2 regions of the Neobacillus sp. SAB-20_R2A genome follow, and region 2 is predicted to be linked to the other one. Evidence: predicted binding sites of a transcription regulator. Region 2 holds the regulator's gene; the other holds the start of a gene.
What was found. The regulator Rex, encoded in region 2, represses fermentation and respiration genes when NADH is low (regulators of the CRP and FNR family bind a similar motif). The targets are predictions, from matches to a motif close to TTGTGAAATATTTCACAA.

Region 1 (4,585 bases), 2.5 Mb from region 2:
GCATGGGTACAACACTAAGCTTTAGAGCGACACCTTATATATTAAAGAAGGGCGGAGCGCTTTTCTTAACTAAAGTAGGAGTTGCTGCTTTAGTCGGTATCATTGCTGCAAAATTGATTGGTGATGGCATGGTACTTGGCGGACTTTCTGTACTGGCAATTGTTGCTGCTATGAATGATACAAATGGCGGCATGTACATGGCGTTAATGGGTCAATTTGGTAAAGCTGAGGATGCGGGTGCATATTCAATCATGTCACTTGAGTCCGGTCCGTTCTTGTCGATGGTTACTTTAGGACTTGCTGGTCTTGCCGGTTTCCCATGGCAAACAATGGTTGGTGCCATTCTTCCATTAGTGTTAGGGATGATTTTAGGTAACTTGGACAAGGATTGCCAAGAATTCTTTGGTAAAGCTGCTCCAGTCATGATTCCTTTCTTCGCATTCGGTCTTGGTGCCGGACTTGACTTCGGAAAAGTAGCAACAGCGGGATTGTCAGGAATATTATTGGGTCTTGGTGTAATTGTTATAACTGGTACTGCATTATTCCTTGTAGACAAATTGACAGGTGGAAACGGAATTGCCGGTTTATCTGCCGCCACCACTGCCGGAAACGCCGCTGGTGTTCCTGCTGCCGTAGCTGCTGCTAACCCTGCCTATGCACAGGTTGCTGGCTCTGCAACAATCATGGTAGCTGCGAGCGTTATTGTAACCGCGATTTTATGTCCGATTGTTGTTGCATGGTATGCAAGCAGACTAAAGAAAAAAGAGCAATTTAAACTTCAAGCGAACAAAGCTAGTTAATAATGACATCTCTGGGATACTAATAAAAAAACAATCAATAGATTGAACCATGGTAAAATGTTATGCTTTAAGGAGTTTAACAATAAACGATTGATTGCCGTATTGGCAGCAACCAATAACCCCTGAGAGCAATCTCAGGGGTTTGGCAATTATTAAATGGTAAGAAATAACTTGAATGTTAGCACATTCCCATAAAACATTTGCGAAAGAGAGTGTAAGCATATGAAAACAAACCTGTTATACGGCCAAAACGGTCTTGAAATTGAAGTCCCTGATCATGCGTTTGTTGTAGAACCAAAAGACCTACCAGCGATGGGGGATGAATGGGAAGCGATTAGACAGGCTTTGAGGAACCCAATTGGAACCCCTTCTTTAAAAGAAATGGTCAAGGCGACGGATACTGTTGCCATTGCCATAAGCGATATTACAAGACCAACCCCGAACCATATTCTTGTCCCGTTATTAATTGAAGAATTGAACCATGTACCATTGGAGAATTTCGTTGTAATCAATGGAACTGGGACCCACCGTGATCAGACCAGGGAAGAGTTTGTGCAAATGCTTGGCGAATGGGTTGTAGATAATATCCGAATCATCAATAATAACTGTCACGACAAAAGCACACAGGTAAATCTCGGACGCAGCAAATTTGGCTGTGACGTGTATCTCAATAAAGAATATGTGGAAGCCGATTTCCGGATTGTCACAGGATTTATTGAACCGCATTTTTTTGCCGGTTTTTCCGGAGGACCAAAAGGTATTATGCCGGGCATTGCCGGGCTTGATACCATCATGACCTTCCACAACGCAAGAATGATTGGCGACCCTCTTTCCACATGGGGAAATATGGTCAATAACCCAGTTCAGGACATGACAAGGGAAATTAACAGTCTTTGTAAACCGCATTTCATGTTAAATGTAACCCTTAATAAAGAAAAAGAAATTACAAACGTATTTGCTGGAGAGCTTTATGAGGCACATGATAAGGGCTGTGCCTTTGTGAAAGAACATGCCATGGTCCGATGTGAAGAGCGGTTTGATGTTGTCATCACTTCCAATTCCGGATATCCGCTTGACCAGAACCTTTACCAGGCCGTGAAAGGAATGAGCGCTGCACAGAAGATTGTCAAAAAAGGCGGGGCCATTATTGTTGCTTCGGAATGCTCAGATGGACTCCCAAGCCATGGGAATTACGCGAAAATTTTTGAACTCGCCGACAGCCCGCAAGGCTTGCTTGACCTGATCAATAGTCCAGAATTTAAAATGTTTGATCAATGGCAAGTACAAAAACAGGCCGTCATCCAAGTTTGGTCAGATGTCTACGTTTATTCTAAGCTAACAGACGAACAGGTGAAGGGCGCCATGCTTAAGCCGACACACAATATTGAGAAAACCCTTGAAGAACTTAAACAGGTTTATGGCGAAAACATGACTGTTGCTGTTTTACCGCTTGGGCCGCTGACAATCCCATATGTGGAAGAGTAGTATTTTAAGATAAAAAAGTCACAAAATGTTCACAAAAAATAAGAAATATGTTATCTTATAAAATGTTATGAAGAAATAGAATGTTCATTGATGAAATGTAACATGGTGTTGCACTTTCATTCTGTTATTCTGTTTTATATTGGCGGGAAGGATTTCTAGTATTTTTTAATGCTTAGAATATTAGCCCATCATAAACGGTTTATGTGAATTTATTTGCATGAAACCGCTTTATGGTGGGCTATTTTTATTTTAAAAAAAGTACATAATGGAGGAAAACATATGGCATTTCATAGTCCTGATCAAATTGCCCGAAAAGTAGTTGAAGCGGGCGCGAAGAAAGCAGTAATGCCGATTCGTCATGCCCTGCTGTTAGGTTTCTTAGGTGGAGCGTTTATCGCATTGGGCTTTCTATTAGACATACGTGTGATTGGAAATTTGCCAAAAGAATGGGGGTCATTTGGGTCATTTCTCGGCGCTTCGGTGTTCCCGGTCGGCCTCATGCTGATCATTATTGCCGGCGGTGAACTGCTGACGGGAAATATGATGGCATTGCCGATGGCGGTATTGGCTAAGCGGGTAACGACCTTACAGCTGATGAGAAATTGGCTGCTGATTGTTGTCAGTAACTTTGTCGGTGCTATCTTTGTGGCTTATTTCTTTGGCCATGTAGTCGGATTAACTGAAACAGGGCCATTTCTTGAAAAAACAATTGCGATTGCACAAGCGAAAACCGGTGAAAGCTTTTTTCAAGCATTAGTTTCTGCGGTCGGCTGCAATTGGCTGGTCTGCTTAGCGGTATGGATGGCGTTTGGTGCTGATGACATTGGCGGAAAAATGCTGGCCATCTGGTTCCCGGTAATGGGATTCGTTGCTATTGGCTTCCAGCATATTGTGGCCAACATGTTCGTGATTCCTGCGGCAATCTTTGCAGGCAGTTTAAGCTGGGCCGATTATTTTGCTAATTTTGTACCAGTATTTATAGGCAATGCCATCGGCGGAGGAGTATTCGTCGCTGTAATCTACTGGCTGGTATATAAAGAAACAATTGGTACAGATGCAACAAAATCCTATAGCAAGATGAAAAAGGCAGTCTAGTAAATTATTTAGTTCGTAAAAAAGACAAATTTATGATATATTCATAGTGTTAATGTTTAAAATTAGTGAAGAATGCATTGAAATTAGGTAACAGTTGTTGCTTTGATTTCCTGCTTGCTCACAAATAATATGGCGGGAATGATCGCTAGTATATAAAATATGCTTAGAAATTCTCCCCCCATGAAACGGTTTATACCAAATTAGGTATAGCAACTGTTTTATGGGGGTTTTTTGTGTTTAGGAGGGACGTATTTTGTCGGAAAAAGTGAATGTGTTTATTAATGGAACCGCCCGTGAGATTGAGGCGGGAACGCGAATCTTGGATTACCTTATTTCACAGGATATCCAGCATCCACATGTTTGTTATTCAGAAATACTTGGGCCAGTCCAAAGCTGTGATACCTGTATGTGTGAGGTGAACGGCAGCATTATGCGGGCCTGTTCGACTGTCGTGGAGGAAGGAATGAATATCCTGACCGCTTCTGAAGTGGCAAAAAAGGCTCAGGAAGAAGCAATGGACCGGATTTTAGAAAACCATTTATTATACTGTACGGTCTGCGACAACAACAATGGCAATTGCCGTGTCCATAATACAGCGGAAATGATGGGAGTCGAGCATCAAACACGCCCGCACCGCTCTAAGGGGTATGAAGTGGATATGTCTCATCCATTTTATCGCTACGACCCGGACCAATGTATTCTGTGCGGACGCTGTGTAGAAACCTGCCAAGACCTGCAGGTCAATGAAACATTGACGATTGATTGGGAGACCCAGCAGCCTCGTGTATTATGGGATGGCGGTAAAAGCATCAATGAATCCTCCTGCGTTTCCTGCGGTCAGTGTGTCACGGTTTGTCCATGTAATGCCTTAATGGAAAAATCCATGTTGGGTAATGCTGGATTCATGACCGGAATTGAAGATGATTTACTGACACCAATGATAGACATTGTCAAAGCGGTAGAGCCGGATTACCAAACCATCTTTGCTGTTTCCGAAGTCGAAGCTGCCATGCGAGAAACACGCATTGAGAAAACAAAAACGGTTTGTACATTCTGCGGCGTAGGCTGCTCATTTGAAGTGTGGACAAAAGATCATGAGATTTTAAAAATTGAACCATCTGAAAATGCACCAGTCAACAGTGTATCTACATGTGTAAAAGGGAAATTCGGCTGGGATTTTGTTAATTCAAAAGAACGGATTACAA
Region 2 (4,585 bases):
TCCCAGCTTCCATTTGATCCGATTAATCTCGTACCCGTTGCGTTTCTCCTTCTCCTTATCCCCCGGAAGCCAGGATGGTACGATAAATGTCGAAACTTTGTCAGTTCCCGATATTTTTGCCGTCACCACAGAATAATCGGCATGAGCCGCAGAACAGAAAAACTTATTCCCATACAAACGATAATATTTTCCTTCCGGAACCGCCTCCAAAACATTAGCCGGCAAATCAGAACCACCCTGGATTTCTGTCATAAATTGAGCGCCAATGGCAAATTCGCCGTTTAGCCCTTCTTTTGTATGATGTAATATATCTTGAAGTTCTGGATATTCTTCATCCGGAAATTGGTCAAGCAAAGCCACTAAACCATGTGTACATGTCAGCGGACAGGTCACTCCTGCCTCACCCAGCTGATGGATCAGCATTCTTTTCACAAAGCTTTCCCAAGGTGTCATGTTACTGGAAAAAAGACCTTCTTGGAAAATTTCATTCTCTAATTGATGAACTTCTTGAGGACGAACAATCCGGTCAATCCGATGATTAAAAGCATCAAAGTGAAGCATATAGGGGCGGACTTCCGGTCTGGCAATTCTTTCGGCTAACCGGTTCCATTTTGCAGATACTATTCGTGAAAAGGATAATAGTTTTTCGTGGATTTGGCTGTGCTGAGAACCCGTAAATTTCTTGACCGCTTTTTGTAAAAAAGGTTCATCACGGTACCAATCAAGGTTGTCACGTTTTTCGAGAAATTCATCAAAGCTGTAAGAATTTTTTCCTCCTGCTTCTGTCTCTTGGGAAACAAGCTTCATAAAAACGCCACTCTCCTCATGAATGATAATTCATAATTTTCAATTTAATTTTAAATGTAAGGATATGGAAGCGTCAAATATAAGCAGAAAAACAAAAAAGAGGCTGAATAATTCAGACCTCTTCATTATTGGTGCGCCCTTCTATAACGGTATTGGTTCCACTGAAAATGAATAAAGCATCCGATGCAAAAACCTAGAATGGCCACAAAGGCAGCCACCGCGACAAGAATCGTGACCACATAGCCAACACCATTCCATCCCAGCAGGAATCCTACAAATCCAATTCCCAAACACGATACGGCAATTTTTTGATTAAATTGCTGCTGCTCCCAATCCTCAGGGATATAAGCCTTTGGGTCCTTTCTTAAAAATAGTTTTGCTATTTGCATAATCGGATTAAATCCGAATAAAAGACCAGACATACCGGCAACAAATGGCACTAACAAAAACCATTCCTGTCCGGATAACCATGTTAACACAACACTTAAAACAATTGTCCACTGGTTTATTTTCACGAGCGGACGTGGGATTGAACGAACTGTTTCTGTCATTTTAATCCCAACCTTTCCTATTGGATTACAATAATTACTTGTGTAATCATTTTACCCGCTTCAACTCCCTTTGTATAGTGATCTGTTTAGGAAAAATGTTTCAAAACGAAAAATGGGCCTCTCACCATTTTGGCGAGAAGCCCATTGATTATTTATTCTTCTACTTCGTCGTTTGGATAATGCTTTAAAAAGTAAACAAGTGATTGCAGCTCCACCGCCAGGTCAATATGATGCACGCGAATCGATGAAGGTACATTCAGTCTTGCTGGAGTAAAATTTAAAACCCCTTTTACGTTCGTTTTCACAAGTTTATCTGTGATTTGCTGAGCAACCGGAGCAGGCACCGTCAAAATCGCCACCGAAATATTTTCATCGATCAAATACTGTTCTATATCGTCCATCGAATAAACGGGAACATCGCCTATCGAACCGCCAATTTTTCCGGGGTCCACATCGAAGGCGCAAGCGATTTTTGTATTATTATTTTTTAAAAAATTGTAGTGTAAAAAGGCTGTGCCGAGGTTACCCACCCCGATTAACGCTACCTTTGTTAATTCATCTTGATCAAGAGTTTTTCGGAAAAACGATAACAAATAGGTTACGTTATAGCCGTACCCCTTTTTCCCAAGGGCCCCGAAATAAGAGAAATCCCTGCGAATAGTGGCCGAGTCCACCTTTACTGCTTCACTCAATTCTGCAGATGACACCCTCTGCTTGCCAGAAGAATGAAGGTTTTGTAAAAATCGATAATATAAGGGCAGACGCTTTGCTGTTGCCTGTGGTATTTTCATCGTTTCATTGGACATATTTCTCCCACCCTTCAATTTTAATGGATATATTAGATTTCTCTTCTAAAATCACCGTTTTTGCCGCCGGTTTTTTCCACCAGAAAGGTTGGTCCAATCACCATCCCTTTATCAACTGCCTTACACATATCATAGACGGTCAGGGCACAAACAGAGGCGGCTGTTAGCGCTTCCATCTCAACCCCCGTACTGCCTTTGGTTTTAACTGATGCAGTTATATGCAGTGTATACTGTTCCTGCCCGGCCTGCTCCCACGAAAAACTAATATTGATACCTGTTAATGGAATCGGGTGGCACATTGGAATGATATCCCATGTCTTTTTCGCTGCCATCACTGCAGCAATCTGGGCAACTGCTAAGACATCGCCCTTTTTCATTTCGTGGTTTGTGATTTTTTCATAAATTTCAGTGCTTACTGTTATGCTAGACTGGGCAATTGCCGTACGTGCCGTTTCCGGCTTATCGCTGACATCGACCATCTTGGCCCGGCCTTCTTCATTAAAATGAGTAAATTCAGCCATAAAAAAAATCCTCCTACAAAAAATAATACAATATTTTTATGTCCATGTGTGTGAAACTTTGAACTATCAGTATATTTTTTTATAATACCATTAAAAACTTCACTTCATTGCCGACATTCGGGTAATACGGTAAACTAGTCGTAAGGTAATAGAGGTGAAAAAAATGATTTTATTACAGGTTAACCAACTACAAAAATATTATGGTGCTGAACTTATTTTATCGAATATAAAACTGGAATTACAAACCCGTGACCGTGTTGCCCTTGTTGGACGCAATGGAGCGGGGAAATCAACGTTATTGAAAATCATCGCCGGCGAAATGGGCCATGACGGCGGGGAAATCATCAAACCAAAGGATGTTACCGTTGGTTATTTGGCGCAAAATACGGGTTTGGAGTCCAATTTGTCCATTTGGGAGGAAATGCTGACGGTTTTTGAGAACCTGCAGGCGATGGAAAAATCGCTCCGGAAGCTGGAGAAGCAAATGGCCGATCCTGCTGTTTTCGGGGACCCAGGAAAATACGAGCGGGTATTAAAGGAATATGATGAATTGCAAATAAAGTTTAAAGAGCAAGGCGGCTATCAGTATGAAGCCGATATCCGCTCTGTATTGCATGGGTTAAATTTTTCCGATACTACGTTAATGATTTCAAGTCTAAGCGGCGGACAAAAAACGCGTCTTGCGCTAGGCAAACTATTGCTGACAAGACCTGATATTTTAATTTTGGACGAGCCAACCAACCATTTGGATATCGAAACCCTTTCCTGGCTGGAGCAATATCTGCAGGGCTATGATGGCGCAATTTTAATTGTTTCGCATGACCGCTATTTTTTGGATAAAGTGGTTACAGAGGTGTATGAACTATCACGCCGCCTGATTCAGCGATTCACCGGTAATTATAGCACTTATCTTGAGCAGAAAGCTGCCAATTATGAACGCGACATGAAGCTTTATGAAAAGCAGCAGGAGGAAATTGCCGCGTTAAAGGATTTCATCCAGCGCAACATCGCACGGGCCACTACTACTAAGAGAGCGCAAAGCCGTCGGAAGAAGCTTGAAAAGATGGAAGTCATGGACCGCCCATCAGGGGATGAAAAATCCGCTTCCTTCTCATTTGAAATTGAGCGGCAAAGCGGCAATGATGTACTGACTGTTGATTCTCTTGCTGTCGGCTATGATGGAGAGAAGGTTTCCGAGGATATTTCCTTTCGTGTGTATAAAGGCGACAGCATTGCCCTTGTCGGCCCTAACGGAATCGGGAAGTCGACACTTTTAAAAACAATTATTAAAAAGCTTCCCGCTTTGGCTGGAACTATTCAATACGGAACCAATTTGTCCATCGGGTATTACGATCAGGAACAAGCCAACCTAACCTCCAATAAACGGGTCTTAAACGAACTATGGGATGAATATCCACTAAAACCGGAAAAGGAAATCCGTACAGTGCTTGGGAATTTCTTATTTTCCGGTGACGATGTGCTTAAAAACGTTTTGTCATTAAGTGGCGGCGAAAAAGCCCGCCTAGCCCTTGCTAAGCTAATGCTCGAGAAAGCAAATTTATTAATATTGGACGAACCTACCAACCATTTGGATTTGGACAGCAAGGAAGTACTTGAGAATGCCTTAATTGATTATCCAGGTACTATTTTGTTTGTCTCACACGACCGTTATTTTATTAACAGAATCGCAACCAAGGTACTAGAATTGAGCCCCGAGGGCAGCACTGAATACCTCGGCGACTACGATTATTATGTGGATAAAAAGCTGGAGCAGGAGGAACTTACGGCACTTGCATTGACTGCCTCCCAGAAGAAGGTTTCTGCTTTAGAGCCTGCTGAAAAAAACAGTTATCAACAGGATAAAGAAACGAAAAAACTGGAACGCCAGCGAAAACGCAAA

Region 1: a site for Rex is predicted at 2,487-2,504, ahead of V5M37_RS17975 (formate/nitrite transporter family protein). Genes of this name have one in related genera too.

Annotation. Positions count from the first base shown of each region.
Region 1 covers NZ_CP145895.1:3,713,636-3,718,220, reverse strand. The annotation lists gene V5M37_RS17985 (2-keto-3-deoxygluconate permease) at 1-800, shown strand, start outside; gene larA (nickel-dependent lactate racemase) at 1,023-2,285, shown strand; gene V5M37_RS17975 (formate/nitrite transporter family protein) at 2,565-3,380, shown strand; gene fdhF (formate dehydrogenase subunit alpha) at 3,631-4,585, shown strand, end outside.
Region 2 covers NZ_CP145895.1:251,271-255,855, reverse strand. The annotation lists gene V5M37_RS01415 (acyl-CoA dehydrogenase family protein) at 1-807, opposite strand, end outside; gene V5M37_RS01410 (DUF4395 domain-containing protein) at 933-1,358, opposite strand; gene V5M37_RS01405 (redox-sensing transcriptional repressor Rex) at 1,511-2,164, opposite strand; gene moaC (cyclic pyranopterin monophosphate synthase MoaC) at 2,197-2,685, opposite strand; gene V5M37_RS01395 (ABC-F family ATP-binding cassette domain-containing protein) at 2,849-4,585, shown strand, end outside.